3 regions of the Delftia sp. 11MD genome follow, and region 1 is predicted to be linked to each of the others. Evidence: predicted binding sites of a transcription regulator. Region 1 holds the regulator's gene; each other region holds the start of a gene.
What was found. The regulator HrcA, encoded in region 1, represses chaperone genes, less so after heat shock. The targets are predictions, from matches to a motif close to TTAGCACTCNNNNNNNNNGAGTGCTAA.

Region 1 (5,905 bases):
TGGCGACTATGTACTGTCCCTGCGCGGCATCGACGCCCAGGGCATTCCGGGTGCGGCCAGCCGGCGCGCCCTGCGCGTCAAGGCCCATCCCGTGCCGCCGCTGTACGAATCACCGCAGGCCGACGCCACCGTGGGCCTGGGCCGCGCCGGCCTGCAGTGCACCAAGGTGGTGGGCGCCGTGCGCTACCGCATCCAGGTCGTTTCTGCCGATGCCCAGGCCGGCTTTGCCGAACCCGCCATCGACGCGCGCGACCTGAACGACTGCACATTGCCCGCAGCCGCGCTGGCCCGGCTGCCGGCCGGCCGCTATCTTTGGCGCGCCGCCAGCATCCGCACGCTGGCCGACGGCAAGCCCGACCAGGGCCCGTTCGCCGCAGCCCAGGCCATGCAGCTGGCGGCCGTGCCGCCCCAGCCCTCGGCCAGCGCGCTGCAGATGGGCGACGGCCCCGCCGAGGGCAGCCGCCAGATCCGCTGGAGTGGCGAGCCCGGCCAGCGCTACCACGTGATGGTGGCGCGCGACCAGGAGTTCACCGCGCCGCTGGTTGACCTCTGGACCGACCAGCCGCAATGGAGCACCGAGGACCTGCCCGCAGGCAGCTACTACCTGCGGCTGCAGATCGAGGACGCCAACGGCCTGGGCAGCGATTTCTCGGCCGCACGCCAGTTCCGCACCGGCAGCTGGATCGTCGATGCCAGCGGCGAGATGATGCAATCGGGCAGCGGAGAGCGCCTGCAGCGCCAGTAACCGCACCCGTTCAATCCTTGACCACGCTTGTCCACCCTGCCGCCTTCGCCTGACAGTCCCGCCACGCCGGCGCAGCAGGTGCAGCCGGCGCCCGCGCGTGGCCGGGGGCTGCGGCGGGACTGGCTGCTGCTGGCGGCGGGACTGCTGTCCCTGGTGTTCTGGCTCAGCGGTGACGGGCAGCTGGAGCGCATCAACGGACTGGTGCAGGACACGGCCAGCTGGCTGCACCGCCCCAAGGCATCTCAGGACATCGTCATCGTGGCCATCGACGATGCCAGCATCGACGCCATAGGCCGCTGGCCCTGGAGGCGTGCCTTGCACGCGGGCCTGCTGGAGCGCATCAGCCAGGCCCCGCCGCGCGCCATCGGCCTGGACGTGATGCTCAGCGAAGAAGATCTGGACTATCCAGGCGATGATCTGCTGCTGGCGCGCGTCCTGCAGCGCAGCGGCCGCACCGCCTTGCCCGTGGCGCCGGGTACGGATCCGCTGCCGGCCTTTGCACAGGCTGCGGCAGCGCTGGGCCACACCCAGCTGCCCGTGGATTCCGACGGCGCCGTGCGCAGCTTCCATGCCATTGAAGGCAGCGCGCAGCAGCCCTGGTGGCACATGGCGCTGGCCCTGCACTGCGTGGGCCAGCACGGCCGCCCATGCGCCCGCCCCGAACCCGTGCCGCCGCTGGACCCCGGCACACCCGCATGGCAGCGCCGCCAGCGGGAGATCATTGCCTTCGCACAGGCCAGGCCCGAGCACGGCGCGCTTGACCGCTCGCCCTTCACCACCTATTCGTACATCGACGTGCTGCGCGGCCGCATTCCTGCTGCGGCATTTCGCGGCAAATACGTGCTCATAGGAACGACGGCCGCCGGACTGGGAGCGCAGTTCACCGCACCGCTGGGTGCCAGCGCGCGCCCCATCTCCAGCGTGGAAATGCTGGCCCATGTGCTCAACGGCAGCCTGCAGGGCTCGCACGTACACCGCGCTTCGGCGGGGCTGGACCGTGCGCTCAACACCGCAGCCGTGCTGCTGGCCCTGCTGGCCCTGGCCTGGCTGGGCCCTTCGGGCGGCATGCTGGCCTGCGCGCTGCTGGCCCTGGCCTGCCTGTCGCTGGCCGGGCTGGCACCACGCATCTGGCAGGTGCAGACGGCCCCTGCCGCAGCCCTGCTGGGCCTGGCCCTGGCCTATCCGCTGTGGAGCTGGCTGCGCCTGCGCGCCGCCGCCCGCTTTCTGGCGCTGGAACTGCGAGACCTGCAGGGCCAGGGCCTGCCCACCGCGCTGCGCCTGGGCGGCGACCTGCTGGACCAGCGCATTGCCGCCGTCGAGCAGGCTTCGCGGCAACTGCGCGCCCTGCACCATTTCGTCAGCGAAAGCCTGCGCCAGCTGCCCTCGCCCACCTTTGTCTGCGACCGCCAGGGCCATGTGCTGCTGGCCAATGCCGCGGCCCATGCCTATGCGCGCAGCCTGGATCACGACCTGCGCGCTGGCGACTCCCTTCCCAGGCTGCTCGATGGCCTGCAGGCGCTGGACACGGCGCCCGGCCCGCAAGCCGGCAGCCCGCTGCTCACGGCCAGGGCGCTTGCCGCCGGCGGCCTGCCGCTCAGCAGCGAGGGGCGCGACGGTCGCGGCCGCAGCCTGATGCTGCTGGTCCAGGCCTTCGAGGCTCCGCCCACCACGGGCTGGCTGATCACCCTGGTCGATATCAGCGATCTGCGCAGCGCCCAGGCCCAGCGCGACCAGGCCATGCAGTTCATCTCGCACGACATCCGGGCGCCCGTGGCATCCATCATCACCTTGCTGGAGATGCAGCGTGGTTCCGTACAAGCGCCCGACCTGGGCATGCTGCTCCCGCGCATCGAAGGCTATGCCCAGGCCTCCCTGCAGCTGGCCGACGATTTCGTGCACCTGGCTCGTGCCCAGCAGCAGGCGCTGCGCCAGCAGCAGCTGGACCTGGGCCTGGTGCTGGACCAGGCCGTGGAAAGCTGCTGGGCCCAGGCCAGCGCCGCCCATGTGCAGCTGGAATTCAGCCTGCCCGAGCAGGAATGCCCCGTGCTGGGCGACCCGGGCATGCTCCACCGCGCAGCCGTCAACCTGATCGGCAACGCCATCAAGTACGGAGCGCACGGGCAACCGGCAAGCGGCGCCACGGTGCAATGCCTGCTGCTGCAGGACGCCGGCCATTGCCGCATCGCCATCCGGGACCACGGACCCGGCATGGATGCGCAGGCCGTCGCCCGCCTGAGCCAGCCCTTCGAGCGCCTGGACCACCATCAGCACCTGGACGGCGCAGGCCTTGGGCTGGCCTTTGTCCGCACCGTGGCTGCCCGCCATGGCGGGCAGCTGCAGATAGAAAGCGCGCCAGGCCAGGGAAGCACCTTCAGCATCGTGCTGCCGAAGGCGCAGCAAGCCTGACCGGGGGTGTCATCCCAGCGGATCCCAGCGGATGGCCCGTGAAAACGAAAAAGCCCTGAAGTCTTTCAACTTCAGGGCTTTGCGTTTTTTGGTGCGGCTGGCAGGAATCGAACCCACGACCCCTTGGTTCGTAGCCAAGTACTCTATCCAGCTGAGCTACAGCCGCAACGCTTCGCATTGTAGCAGCGGGTTTTGGAGCTTCCAGGCAAAAGCGCCATATTTCTGCAAAAAACCTGGAAGTCGCATTCAATGGCAGCCAGGCGCAGCCATGCCAGCCGGCAGCGTCGCTCCCAGCAAAAAAGCCTGCCGCCCGGAAAGGCGGCAGGCTTTTTCATACCAATGGATGGTAGGGCCTCCCAGAGTCGAACTGGGCACCAACGGATTATGAGTCCGCTGCTCTAACCAAGCATGAGCTAAGGCCCCTGATTCACCAAGGCAGCACGGATGCAGTCCATGGCAAACAACTATTGTAGAGCCTAACCCGCAGGACTCAGCGCTTGTGACTCAGCGCATTGCTGACGAGCTTGGAGGTGATGTCCACGATCTGGATCATGCGGTCGTAGTGCATGCGGGTGGGCCCGATCACGCCCAGCGTGCCCACCACCTTGCCATCGAGCTCGTAGGGCGCGCTGACCACGGACAGCTCCTCGAAGGGCACGACCTGGCTTTCGCCCCCGATGTAGATGCGCACGCCTTCGGCCTGGCTGGAGAAATCCAGCAGCCTGAGGATCTGGGTCTTTTGCTCGAACAGGTCGAAGGCGCGGCGCAGATTGCCCATGTCGCTGGAGAAATCGCTGACCGACAGCAGGTTGCGCTCGCCCGCGATGACCACGTCCTCCTGGGCACTGGTCATGGCCTCCGTGCCCACGTTGACGGCTGCCTGCATGAGGGTGGCCACCTCGCCGCGCAAAAGCTCGACCTCGCCCTTGAGGCGCTCGCGCACCTCTTCCATGGCCAAGCCTGCGTAGTGGCTGTTGAGAAAGTTCGATGCCTCGATCAGCTGAGAGGCCGAGTAATCCACGTCGGTGAAGATGACGCGGTTTTGCACGTCACCGTCGGGCGAGACGATGATGACCAGAAAGCGCCGCTCCGACAGTCGCACGAATTCGATGTGCTTGAACACCGAGGTGCGGCGAGGCACCAGCACCACGCCCACGAACTGGGAAAGGCTGGACAGCAGATTGGCGGCGTTGGCGATGACTTTCTGCGGCTGCTCGGGCACGAGCTCGGGCGTCACGATATCTGCACGGTCCGCCGTAAGCATGGTGTCCACGAACAGCCGGTAGCCCCGGGCGGTCGGAATGCGGCCGGCCGAGGTGTGCGGACTGATGATCAACCCCAGGTCTTCGAGGTCAGCCATCACATTGCGTATCGTGGCAGGCGACAATTCAAGCCCCGACGCACGCGACAGGGTCCGCGAGCCCACAGGCTGGCCGTCAGCGATGTAACGCTCGATCAGCGCTTTGAGCAACAACTTGGCACGTTCGTCGAGCATGTGATGATTTTAATGATGTAATTTCCAGAAATGACGTCCACGTTTCGCCACGTTGCCTTGATCGGGAAGTACCACGCTCCCAGCGCAAGCGCCCCGTCCGAGAATGCCAGCAACGCGCTCGAGCGCATTGCGGACTTCCTCAGGCGCCAGGGCTGCGAAGTCGTGCTCGATACCCAATCGGCCCTGCACGCAGGGCTCACAGACTACCCCACCCTCGATGTCGATGGCCTGGGCAGGCATTGCGACCTGGGCCTGGTCGTCGGCGGCGACGGCACCATGCTCGGCGTGAGCCGGCACCTGGCGCAATACGGAACGCCCCTGATCGGGGTGAACCAGGGCCGCCTGGGCTTTGTCACCGACATCGCGCTGGAGGACTTCGAGGCCACGCTCACGCCCATGCTGCAGGGCGAGTACGAAGAGGACCTGCGTCCCCTGATGTGCGCCCGCGTGATCCGCGAGGGCGAATGCGTGTTCGAGGCCCTGGCCATGAACGACGTGGTGGTCAACCGCGGCGGCACCTCCGGCATGGTGGAGTTGCGCATCGAGGTCGGCGGCCGCTTTGTCTCCAACCAGCGCGCCGACGGCCTGATCGTGGCCACGCCCACGGGCTCCACGGCCTATGCGCTGTCCGCCGGCGGGCCGATGATGCATCCGTCCATCCCCGCCTGGGTGATGGCACCCATTGCGCCGCACAACCTGTCCAATCGCCCCATCGTGCTGTCCGATGCCAACGAGGTCACGATCGAAGTCGTGGCCGGGCGCGATGTCAGCGCCAATTTCGACATGCAGTCGCTGGCCTCGCTGCAGCACGGCGACCGCATCCTCGTGAGCCGCGCCCACCACAGCGTGCGCTTTCTGCACCCCAAGGGCTGGAACTACTTCGCCACGCTGCGCAAGAAACTGGGCTGGAACGAGGGAGGCGCCTGACCATGGCGCTCAAGCGCATCGTGCTGCGCGACTTCGTGATCGTGCAGGCCCTGGATCTGGACTGGCATGCGGGCTTCACCGTGCTGACCGGCGAGACCGGCGCCGGCAAATCCATCCTGATCGATGCATTGCAGCTGGCCCTGGGCGCCCGCGCCGACGCCGACGTGGTGCGCGAAGGCTGCCCCCAAGCCGATATCTGCGTGGAGTTCGACGGCTGCGCGCGGCTGCGCCCCTGGCTGGAGGCGGCAGGCCTGGCCTGCGAGGACAACAGCCTGCTGCTGCGGCGCACGGTGGACACCCAGGGCCGCAGCCGCGCCTGGATCAACGGCACG
Region 2 (5,905 bases), 280 kb from region 1:
GCTCGCCACCGGCGTTGGCCACGATTTCGCGCAGGGGCGCTTCGATGGCCTTCATGATCAGCTTGATGCCGGCGTCCTGCTCGGCGTCGCCGGTCTTCAGTTCGCCCACGGCTTGCTTGGCACGCAGCAGAGCCACGCCGCCGCCGGCCACGATGCCTTCTTCCACAGCAGCGCGGGTAGCGTGCAGGGCGTCTTCAACGCGGGCCTTCTTTTCCTTCATCTCGACTTCGGTGGCAGCGCCGACCTTGATCACGGCCACGCCGCCGGCCAGCTTGGCCACGCGCTCTTGCAGCTTTTCGCGGTCGTAGTCGCTGGTGGCTTCTTCGATCTGGATGCGGATCTGCTTGACGCGGGCTTCGATTTCAGCAGCTTGGCCAGCACCGTCGATGATGGTGGTGTTTTCCTTGCCGATTTCGATGCGCACTGCCTGGCCCAGGTCTTCCAGGGTCACCTTGTCCAGCGCCAGGCCCACTTCTTCAGCGATGACCTTGCCGCCCGTCAGGATGGCGATGTCTTCCAGCATGGCCTTGCGGCGGTCGCCGAAGCCAGGAGCCTTGACAGCCACAACCTTCAGGATGCCGCGGATGGTGTTGACCACCAGCGTTGCCAGGGCTTCGCCTTCGACGTCTTCTGCAATGATCAGCAGGGGACGGCCGGCCTTTGCCACGGCTTCCAGCGTGGGCAGCAGGTCGCGGATGTTGCTGATCTTCTTGTCGAACAGCAGCACGAAGGGGTTGTCCAGCAGGGCAACCTGCTTTTCGGGGTTGTTGATGAAGTAGGGCGACAGGTAGCCGCGGTCGAACTGCATGCCCTCGACGACGTCGAGTTCGTTGGCCAGCGACTTGCCTTCTTCAACGGTGATCACGCCTTCCTTGCCGACCTTGTCCATGGCTTCGGCAATGATGCTGCCCACGGATTCGTCGGAGTTGGCGGAGATCGAGCCGACCTGGGCGATTTCCTTGGAGGTGGTGGTGGCCTTGGATTGCTTCTTCAGCTCTTCCACCAGGGCGGCGACAGCCTTGTCGATGCCGCGCTTGAGGTCCATGGGGTTCAGGCCGGCGGCCACGTACTTGATGCCTTCGCGGACGATGGCCTGTGCCAGCACGGTGGCGGTGGTCGTGCCGTCACCGGCGATGTCGTTGGTCTTGGAGGCCACTTCCTTCACGAGCTGGGCGCCCATGTTCTGCAGCTTGTCCTTGAGTTCCACTTCCTTGGCGACCGACACGCCGTCCTTGGTCACGGTGGGGGCGCCGAAGGAGCGCTCCAGCACCACGTTGCGGCCCTTGGGGCCCAGCGTGACCTTGACCGCGTTGGCCAGGATGTTCACGCCTTCAACCATGCGGGCGCGTGCTTCGCCGCCGAAAACTACGTCTTTTGCTGCCATTTCAATTCTCCGGATTCAGTTGGAAAGTGCGGTTTCGAAGCGCGTGGATTACTTTTCGACGACCGCGAACAGGTCGTCTTCCTTCATCACCAGCAGTTCGTCGCCATGGACCTTGACGGTCTGGCCGCTGTACTTGCCGAACAGAACGCGGTCGCCGACCTTCACGTTCAGGGCGATCACTTCACCCTTGTCGTTCTTCTTGCCGGGACCCACTGCCAGCACTTCGCCCTGGTCGGGCTTCTCGGCGGCGTTGTCGGGGATCACGATGCCCGAAGCCGTCTTGGTTTCGTTTTCGAGGCGCTTGACGATCACGCGATCGTGCAGGGGACGCAGGTTCATACCAACTCCTAAATCATCAACAAAGTTGAAACAAAGACTTGCCGGCCCGGCGGGCCGGCATTCGAAGCAATGTGGGACAGAGGATTGTTAGCACTCATACCCAACGAGTGCTAATAATAAGGCAATTCGGCCAGGTTTCAAGGGGTAGGGCCGGATGTGCCGCAAGACGGCACATCCGGCGCGGAGTGCGGAACGCTACTGATCTTTAGTTTTTTCGGGGCGCGCCCGCGCTGGCCAGCGGCGAAGCGCGGCCTGCAGGAGCACACAGAACTTCCGGCGAAAGGCTGTCGCTGAATCACCATGCAGCCTTGCGGGCTGTGACCTGACGGCGCATCGAAGGCGCCCTGGCCGTGGTGCTGAGCGCACCCAAGATCAGCCAGCCGTGCAGACTGACTGCCCTTGATCAGGCGCGAACGAGACCGAGGCCTCGTCTGGTGACCTCTGTGGTCAGAGGGAGAAAAGCTCCGCCTTCGTGGCACGATGACGGGCCAGTCCTAAAGGGGAGCTTCACCAGGTCGGGTGCGGATGAGGAGCGAAGCATCTGGCGATGCCGCCAGCCCTGAAGCTTGGATGACCACCATGTGGCTGCAACTGATAGGTCACGAGGTGGCCGTGAGCAGCAGCAATCGCTGCGGAGCAGATGGCAACTGCAGACTTTCTAACGATGGCCTCAGGCTGATCTACGCCCTTCACTGTGCAAAGCGAGAGTGACAGGGACGACCAACACCGGCCGTTGAAGGCTTCCATTGTTGGACGACCGCTTCACCGTTTGGAAGTGGCCAGTCGATTCTTCGGTGCGCCGTGCTTCGCCTCGAAGGCCCCATTTCGCGCTGCACCGCTGATTCCTGTCGACTCCATGCCGTCGCTCCGACTGGTTTCAACGAAGGTGGCATCAGCCCACGATGGTGCTCGCGCCGAGCGTCCGCACTCAGGCGTTGGTGCGCAGGTTGGTGCAATGACGATGTAGGATTTGGATACAATGAAAATAAGAAGCATTCTTGTTTGCCAGTGCATATTGCCCCGGTGCCTTTCCTCCTGCTTCACTCGTGCCGCTTTCCCATGCCCGCCGCCGACCGCGCCCTTGCTCCCGATGTCGCCACTCTCTACTCCGACCACCACGGCTGGCTGCTGGGCTGGCTGCGCAAGCGCCTGGGCAATGCCTTTGATGCGGCCGATCTGACCCAGGACACCTATGTGCGCCTGCTGGGCCGCAGCGGCGCCGAGATCCAGGCCATTCGCGAACCGCGTGCCCTGCTGATGACCATTGCACAGGGTCTGGCCGCCAACCTCTACCGCAAGCGCTGCGTGGAGCAGGCCTATCTGGACGCCCTGGCCCTCATGCCCGAGGCCGTGGCCCAGTCCCCCGAGCACCGCGCCATCGTGCTGCAGACCCTGGTCGAGGTGGACCGCCTGCTGGCCCTGCTCCCACTGCCCGTGCGCCAGGCCTTTTTGCTGTCGCAGATCGACGGCATGAGGCAGGCCGACATCGCGGCTGAACTGGGCCTTTCCGTGCCCACCGTGCGCCGCCATATCGCGCGGGCCGTGGTGCAAGTCTGCTTTCTGGACGACGACGGCGCATGAGCCTGCCCATTCCTCTTGCGGTGCGCGAGCAGGCCGCCGAATGGCTGGTGGAGCTGCAGTCCGATGATCACAGCGCCGGCACGCGCGAGATGCTGCTGCAGCGCCTGCAGCACTGGCGCGAATCCCATCCCGACCATGAGCGCGCCTGGCTGCGCATAGAGGCCATGGGCGCACGCCTGCAGCCGCTGTCCGGTACGCCGGCCAGCGTGGCCCTGGCCCAGGCCGCGCGCACGGCACGCGGGCGCGGGCGGCGCTTGGCGGTGCGCAGCCTGGCCGTGCTGCTGTTCACGGGCGCGGGTGCGGGTGCCGTGGCATGGAGAGGTCCGGCATCCTCGGGCGACTGGCTGGCCGGCCTGGGGGCGGACCTGCGCACGGGCACGGCCCAGCGGTGCAGCCTGCGCCTGCCGGACGGCACCCAGCTGCAGATGAATGCCGACAGCGCGGTCGACCTGGATTTCAGCCCGCAGCAGCGCCTGGTGCGCCTGCGCGGCGGCGACATCGAGGTGGCCACGGCTCAGGGCCTGAAGGATAGTGCGCCGCCCTTGCTCGTCGAAACCCGCCATGGCCGCATACGTGCCCTGGGCACGCGCTTCGTCGTGCGCCAGCGCGGCCAGGGGCCCAGCCGGGTTGCGGTCTTTGAAGGCGCCACGGAGATCGCGCCCCGCGAACGGCCCGGCCACCTCCATCTGCTGCAAACAGGCCTGCAGGCGCAGTTCGACACCCAGGCCGCCACGCCGGCCGGGCCCGCCGATCCGGCCCTGGCAGCCTGGACGCGCGGCATGCTGGTGGCCCAGGACATGCCGCTGGCCGAGTTCCTGGACCAGCTGTCGCGCTACCGGCCCGGCCACCTGGGCTGCGATGGCGCCGTGGCGCAGCTGCCCGTCAGCGGTACCTATCCGCTGGCCGACACCGACCAGGTGCTGGCCATGCTGCTGGCCACCCTGCCGGTGCGCCTGCGCACGGCCACGCGCTACTGGGTGGTGGTCGAGCCGGCCTGATTTCCTGGCTCTTGTCGATCCTGGCTGATCGCTTTTCGCGTCTCGCGGGGCAATGGAGATGAAGCGCTTTTTTCTGCGCCCGCATTCCATTGCCAACCATCCAGGACCGAGGGACACGCACACCATGGGCCATCACCCGACTTTTCGCGCCACACGACTGGCATTTCAACTGCGGCAGGCCTTGCGCCCCGCCGTTCTGGCACTGCCGCTGGTGGCGGTGCTTGCCCCGGCGCAGGCCCACGCACAGGCACAGCCCCACGCCCAGGCAGTGCAGCGCTACGACATTCCTGCCGGGCCGCTGACCGCCACGCTCAATCGCTTTGGTGCCCAGGCGGGCATCCTGCTGTCCTTCTCCACCGCCCAGACCGCAGACAGGACCAGCCCCGGCGTGCAGGGTGATCGAACCGTGGACCAGGCCCTGTCCGCGCTGCTGGCCGGCACGGGCCTGCAGGCCCTGCCGCGCGAGGGCGGCGGCTTTGTGGTGCGACCGTCCCTGGCCGTGGGAACGCCCACCGGCGCGGCCACGCTGGCCGAGGTGCGCGTCACCGCCCAGGCCGAGCGCAGCGCCGTCACCGAGGGCACGCAGTCCTACGCCGCCAGCGAATCGCGGGCCGCCACGGGCCTGTCCCTGTCGCTGCGCGAGACGCCGCAGTCGGTCAGCGTGATCACGCGCCAGCGCATGGACGACCAGGGCATCGTGCTGCAGGAAGACATCGCCCGCCAGACCACGGGCCTGAGCTATGCGCAGTATGGTCCCACGGGCGGCGACACCAACCAGTTCTTCGCGCGGGGCTTTCAGATCAAGAACTTCCAGGTCGATGGCGTCAACCGCCTGTTCAGCGACTACCCGGCCATCTTCCAGACCAGCGACATGGCCATGTTCGACCGCGTCGAAGTCGTGCGCGGCGCCTCGGGGCTGATGAGCGGCGCGGGCACGCCCGGCGCCACCATCAACCTGGTGCGCAAGCTGCCCACGGCCGAGTTCCAGGGCAGCGCCAGGCTCACGGCAGGCTCCTGGGATTTCGCACGTGCCGAGGTGGATCTGTCATCGCCGCTCAACGCCTCCGGATCGGTGCGCGGGCGCATCGTGGCCGTATCGCAGAACCGCCATTCCAAGGTCGACTACGAGCAGGACCGCAGCCGCTCGCTGTACGGCGTGGTGGAGGCTGACCTGTCGCCGTCCACGCTGGCCACCGTGGGCTTTTCCGCGCAGGACTACGACGCTTCTGGCGTAGGCCGTGGGGGCCGGCCTTTCTTCTACACGGATGGCACGCGCATCGATTGGAGCCGCTCCGCGTCCTCGGGCGCGCGCTGGGCCTCGGCACGGCGGGACTACCGCAGCGTCTTCGCCTCGCTCGAGCACCGCATGGCCAGCGACTGGCGCCTGAAGGCCATCTACACGCTCGACCGCAGCAGCTATGACGAGATTCCGGGCTGGACCAATGAACAGCCTGTGGACCGCACCACCGGCGCAGGTGCCGGCCTGTGGGCCGCCTGGTGGACGGGGCGGCCTCGGCAGGACACGCTGGACCTCACGGCTTCCGGTCCCTTCCAGCTGCTGGGACGCCAGCACCAGGCCGCCTTCGGCGCCAGTGTGGCGCGC
Region 3 (5,905 bases), 2.7 Mb from region 1:
GCCCATCCCAATTGCAGAAGGCCCCAGGGCACGATCATGCCGATGCCGAAGATCAGCACCGAATGCAGCGACTGGCGCCATTCGCGCTGCAACTGGTCGGGCTTGAGCGGGCGCGTGTCCAGCACGCGGCCCACGCCGCGCCGCTGCAGCCAGCGCGTGAGCGCCGACATGCCCCAGCCACCGGCCAGGTAGAGCACGCCAAAGAAGGCCAGGCCCCAGGCCATGACCTGCCAGGCATTGAGTTCGGTGAAGGCTTGGGCTGCGGTCATGGGGGTGTCAAAGAGGGCACGTCACTGGGCGCATCATTGTGCGCGTATGCCCTGTTCGCGGATGATGCGGCCCAGCGTCGCCACGTCCTGGCGCATGCGCAGGGCCAGGCCTTCGGGCGAGCTGCCCACGGCCTGCCAGCCCTGGGCGGCCAGGCGCACGCGCATCTCGGGCGAGCGCACGATCTCGCTCACGGCCTCGGCCAGCTTGTGCACATGGGCGGCGGGCATGGCCTTGGGCGCGGCCACGGCGTTCCAGATCTCCAGGTCGAAATCGCCCACGCCCAGCTCCTTGAGGCTGGGCAGGCCCGGCGCCAGCGGGCTGCGCGCGGCCGAGGTCACGGCCACGCCGCGCAGCTTGCCGGCCTGGACCTGGGCCATGGCCAGCGCGGGCGGCAGCATGGACAGCTGCAGGTCGCCGCCCTGGATGGCGTTGAACACCTGCGGGTAGCCGGGATAGGGAATGTGCTCGGGCCTGAGCGCGGAGCGGCTCTTGAGCAGCTCCATGCCCAGGTGGCCCACGGTGCCCACGCCGGGCGAGCCGTAGCTCCAGCGGCTGCCGGCCTGGGCAGCGGCCTCCAGGAAGGCCCGGCCCTCGGGCGCGCCGGCCGGCGCCACCAGCACCAGGGGTGCCACGCCGATCAGGCTGACGGGCTGCAGGTCCTTGACGGGGTCGTAGCGCACGGCGGGGTTGAGCAGGCGGGCAATCGTCAGGTTGCCGTTGATCATCACGCTGAAGGTATGGCCATCGCGCGCACGGGCCACCTGCTCGCCTGCAATGTTGCCGCCTGCTCCCACCTTGTTCTCGACGATGACGGGCTGGCCCAGGCGCTTTTCCAGCGGCTCGGCCAGGGCGCGCGCCGTGAGGTCGGGGGAGGAGCCCGCGGGAAAGCCCACGATCAGATGCAGGGGCCTGCTGGGCCACTGGTCGCCCGCCACGGCGGCGCAAGGCAGCAGGGCCGAAGCCAGGGCGGTGGCCAAGGCATTGGCGAAGAGGCGGCGTAGTGGCGAGATGGCGCTGGCGGGCATGGGTGCGTGGGGGCCGCAAAGGCTGCGGGCAATAAAAAACCCGGAGATTATCCGGGTTTGTCTTGAAGCGGCCTGTCAGCCCAGGCCGTCAGGCCATCAGGCGAACTCTGCCAGGGCCTTCTTCATCTTCTTCATGGCAGCCACCTCGATCTGGCGAATGCGCTCGGCGCTCACGCCATACACGGCGGCCAGCTCATGCAGCGTCATGCCGCCCGAGCCGTCATCGTTGACCTTGAGCCAGCGCTCCTCGACGATGCGGCGGCTGCGGTCGTCCAGCGAATCCAGCGCCATGGCAATGCCGTCGGTGGCCAGGTGGTCACGCTGGCGCGACTCGATCATGGCCGTGGGCTCATGTGCGCCGTCGGCCAGATAGGCGATGGGACCGAAGGCCTGCTCGCCATCATCGCTGGGCGAGGGGTCCAGCAGCACGTCGCCACCGGCCAGGCGCGTTTCCATCTCCATGACTTCTTCGCGCTTGACGTTGAGCTTCTCGGCCATGGCGTCGATCTCGCCGGAGGTCAGCGTGTCGCGCAGCATGGCGCCGTCCTCGGCCATGGCGGCGTCGGACTTCAGGCCCTGCTTCATGGAGCGCAGGTTGAAGAACAGCTTGCGCTGGGCCTTGGTCGTGGCGACCTTGACCATGCGCCAGTTCTTGAGGATGTACTCGTGGATTTCGGCCTTGATCCAGTGCATGGCGTAGCTCACCAGGCGCACGTTCTGATCGGGATCGAAGCGCTTGACGGCCTTCATCAGGCCGACATTGCCTTCCTGGATCAGGTCGCCGTGCGGCAGGCCGTAACCCAGGTACTGGCGCGAGATGGACACCACCAGGCGCAGGTGGGACATCACCAGACGCCCTGCGGCGTCCAGGTCACTGTGTTCTTTGAGCTTGCGGGCGTAGTCCTGCTCTTCCTCGAGGGTGAGCATGGGCAGGCGGTTGACCGCGGAAATGTAGGCATCCAGATTGCCCAGAGGCGGCACCAGGGCCCAGGGGTTAGCGGGCGCCAAGGTGGTCGCAATGGAGCCGGAGGCGTTTGTCATTGCAGAGTTCCTTTCTTCCATTCCTTCATATTAGCACTCGTTAGGATTGAGTGCTAAAGCCGAAGTTCCGCGGGTTTTTCAGTCGGTTGCAGAAAATCTTCGGCACTGCAAAAGTCGCTTCTGGCTAGTCTGAGCGATTTTTGGAAACCCTGCTTGCCGGCGGGAGGCATGTTGTCGATTCCCACCGAGTTTTGAACTTTTCTCACTCAGTTTTGAACTAATTTCTTGTCGATTCGCTTCGTAAGTCATTGATTTAAATGAATATTTTTGCACTCTGAACTTGCCTGGCGAGTGATCAGGGCCGAGAAATGCCAAGTTTTGAGGTGCCTATCCCATGGCTTACATTCGCGAGCCCTGCGCCCTGCGCCCTGCGCCCTTCGCCCTTCGCCCTGCGCCCTGCGCCCTTCGCCCTTCGCCCTTCGCCCTTCGCCCTTCGCCCTTCGCCCTTCGCCCTTCGCCCTTCGCCCTTCGCCCTTCGCCCTTCGCCCTTCGCCCTTCGCCCTTCGCCCTTCGCCCTTCGCCCTTCGCCCTTCGCCCTTCGCCCTTCGCCCTTCGCCCTTCGCCCTTCGCCCTTCGCCCTTCGCCCTTCGCCCTTCGCCCTTCGCCCTTCGCCCTTCGCCCTTCGCCCTTCGCCCTTCGCCCTTCGCCCTTCGCCCTTCGCCCTTCGCCCTTCGCCCTTCGCCCTTCGCCCTTCGCCCTGCGCCCTGCGCCCTGCGCAGCAGCGGATCTCTGTGGGAGCATCGAATCAGTCGGTAAGACGCCCTCCCAGGCTCCGACAGGTCAGGAGTTGCGAAAAGTTCAACTCGCTATGAGAGTCACAGCGGGTCCAGACTGGGCGGTCCAGGTACATGTAAGTCCCTGATCTGCCTCATGTGCAGAGACAACCCTCGGTGAACATCGACACTGGATCACCTCGGTGCGGCTGCATTTTTTGCACCTTCTATGGCAGATCCCTGAGGGATATCGAAAGGTTCACACGCTCAGCGGGGCGAACGCAGGTCCTTATCTCGACAACGCTTTTTGCCTCTCAGTTTTGAACTCCTCGGCTGGAAACCCTCTGAATTTTGAACTCTTCCCGCCGCTTCTCACTGAGTGTTGAACTATCCGCAGGTTGTGATTAAATTTTCAGCAGATCACGGTGTCTGAGTGCAGGCGCTATGCGGCCACATTTCAGTGTGGATGTCATCAGCTGGTGAGCCGATGAAGGCGAGCAGCAAGCTGTGGTGCGACGCCTTCAGTAACGCCTTCGAGGCCGTTGGTCACGAACAGGGAGCCGCAAAATGGCATGAACAGCCAAGGACGGTCGTCCACTGCCAGCCAAGGCAGGTGGGCTGAATTGTTAGCCCACAGCCAAGCCCGGCATTCAGCTTGACGGTGGTAGCCCAGCAAAGTGTTTGGAACATCACGCAGCTCGGGATAGTGGGGGGTGACGCCCAAAATTCTGTCCGCGATGTCTGGTGAGAAGTGCTTTCGAAGCTTCTCAACTGGCGCTTGCAAGCGCCAGGTACTTGAAATCACCACCAAACATGTCGACGCTTGACGCAGGAGATCTTCCATCAACGGCAGGCAGCAGAAGTGCTTTGACTCGTGACAGAACTCAGGGTGCAGCACCCCATCGAAGTCAAGGAAAACTATGGGGGCTGCGATTGATGGCAGGGACATAGCAAAACCTTAGATGAGACTAGTTGGTCGTGGTCTTTTTGGTCTCACTGGGCGGAAATCGAGGCGATGCAGCCTCGCAAACATGTTCCCACTCGAGCCGACTTTGGCCACGCGCTTCGACAGCTGCGTGCCCTGCGCGGTTTGACGCAAGAGGACATGCTGATGGCAACCAGCAGGCGTCACATGAGCAGAGTTGAGCAAGGCCATCAGATACCGAGCGTTCGCGTTATTGAGGCATTGGCCGAAAGCTTGCAAATTCATCCATTGACGCTCATCGCAGCTGCATACTGCGTTAACTTGGACGAGGCGTCGATCAAGCTGATCACAGATACAGTACAGCTTGATCTTCAACGCATGGTGCAGGATCACATGGAGAATGGCTCTGTGAGTGAGTTCAGCTGAACAAGCTCGCGCAGGCTTTGCATGAATCCTGCCCCCGATGTCCCATCTTCTCGACGAAGTAGTCTGCTGACTATTTCATGGTCTACGGAGATGCTCAGCAGCGTCAAGACCTCGTGCAAACTGGCCATATCCGCTTCTCTGGAAAGATCCTCCGGTAGGGAAGCACCTGCCTTGGACAAGAGCAGAAGGCCCAAAGACAGGGCGGCACTACCATCGCCATGCTTTGAGTTCCATCCCTTGCCCGCCAGCAGGTCTCGGAGCTGGTCTGAAAGCAGGAGCAACTGGTGGTCCTTCAAGGCATCAGGCAGGGCTGCTTGCCAGCCATGGGCGCTGATGCACTTGGCAAGCTCGTGTTCATCAAATTTCCCAAGAAGACTTTTCTCAACTGTAAGCATGATCGTTCATCCGTTCGTATGAGACTATTTGGTCTCGTGCACAAGTGATGCATGCGAAGATAGCGCAGTACGGCGAGCGGTTGCGTCTTGCGCGCTCGCGCATCAAGTAACAGGAAGCCGTGAGTTGCCTGACCGAATGATGCAGGCAACCAATCTGTTGCCCAATGCAGAGGGGTTTTGAATTTGTTGAAAAATAGAATAGATCTTATTCGCCTTGCTGAACTAGATCGCCAGTTTGGCGAGTTTGCAAAAATGCAGCGAAGTGCGACGCCAAGATGTGGATGGGCAAAGACCATAAGGCTTGCCTTGGGTATGAGCTCGGGTGCTTTGGGGCGCCGCCTTGCTATATCCGCTCAAGGTGTGCGTAAGTTAGAGCAAGCTGAAGCCAACGGAACAATTACACTCAATACCTTGGCGCGACTTGCTGAAGGAATGGATTGTGAGGTGCATTACGTGCTTGTGCCACGTACCAGGCTGGTCGAGCAGGTTCTGCGACGTGCAAATGGGTTCTCTGGCAGGCGCGAAAAAACTCCAGTTGAGGTTCAGCAGCTTTTAACTGAATCAGATTCTTTCAACGTTTTATCAGATCTGTTCGAAAATTTGGAGAAGCGTGGATTTTGGTAAGGTGCCAGATTAAGCGAAAATTCATGAGACATGCTGCGGGATTATTCAGAGTCGCGTATGGCTGCGTGCAACTTCAAGAATTCATCAAGACCTTCCAGACGCATGAGAATTATTATGGTTTTGCCATTGATAGTGATCCCTAGTGCTCTTTGGTGAATCCTTGTTTATGAAAAATTACATCAATTAAATCAACAAGTTGTAAGTGATTGGTGGGTAAAGAAAGGGATTCTGTAGACCCATTCTAGAGAGTTATTCGCTCTTCAACGAGTCAGCTTTGATTGCTCGTAGTCACAAGACTCGGATTCCCGAAATGGCCGGAGTTTGGCGAGCGCTGCAATCCCACGATCACCTGTGTAAAAAATCAGCCAAAAAATTCCGAGAGAATCCATAGTATGCTTTGGCTGATATGTTGTGCATTACTTATCGCTCTGCACTCAACTCTGATGTGTCTATTTTAAAGTCTTCATAGATGTCGAGTTTTTTCAT

Region 2: a site for HrcA is predicted at 1,811-1,837, ahead of groES (co-chaperone GroES). Genes of this name have one in related genera too.
Region 3: a site for HrcA is predicted at 2,367-2,393, ahead of rpoH (RNA polymerase sigma factor RpoH). Genes of this name have one in related genera too.

What each region holds. Positions count from the first base shown of each region.
Region 1 covers NZ_CP194333.1:1,354,773-1,360,677, reverse strand. The annotation lists gene ACRSCF_RS06160 (FecR family protein) at 1-745, shown strand, start outside; gene ACRSCF_RS06155 (CHASE2 and HATPase_c domain-containing protein) at 773-3,151, shown strand; tRNA gene ACRSCF_RS06150 (tRNA-Arg) at 3,241-3,317, opposite strand; tRNA gene ACRSCF_RS06145 (tRNA-Ile) at 3,496-3,574, opposite strand; gene hrcA (heat-inducible transcriptional repressor HrcA) at 3,642-4,646, opposite strand; gene ACRSCF_RS06135 (NAD kinase) at 4,677-5,573, shown strand; gene recN (DNA repair protein RecN) at 5,576-5,905, shown strand, end outside.
Region 2 covers NZ_CP194333.1:1,073,791-1,079,695, forward strand. The annotation lists gene groL (chaperonin GroEL) at 1-1,384, opposite strand, end outside; gene groES (co-chaperone GroES) at 1,433-1,723, opposite strand; gene ACRSCF_RS04860 (sigma-70 family RNA polymerase sigma factor) at 2,783-3,304, shown strand; gene ACRSCF_RS04865 (FecR domain-containing protein) at 3,301-4,302, shown strand; gene ACRSCF_RS04870 (TonB-dependent siderophore receptor) at 4,484-5,905, shown strand, end outside.
Region 3 covers NZ_CP194333.1:5,384,753-5,390,657, reverse strand. The annotation lists gene ACRSCF_RS24680 (sterol desaturase family protein) at 1-269, opposite strand, end outside; gene ACRSCF_RS24675 (Bug family tripartite tricarboxylate transporter substrate binding protein) at 303-1,295, opposite strand; gene rpoH (RNA polymerase sigma factor RpoH) at 1,392-2,336, opposite strand; gene ACRSCF_RS24665 (HAD domain-containing protein) at 3,522-3,998, opposite strand; gene ACRSCF_RS24660 (helix-turn-helix domain-containing protein) at 4,065-4,400, shown strand; gene ACRSCF_RS24655 (hypothetical protein) at 4,364-4,795, opposite strand; gene ACRSCF_RS24650 (DNA-binding protein) at 4,973-5,419, shown strand; gene ACRSCF_RS24645 (helix-turn-helix domain-containing protein) at 5,840-5,905, opposite strand, start outside.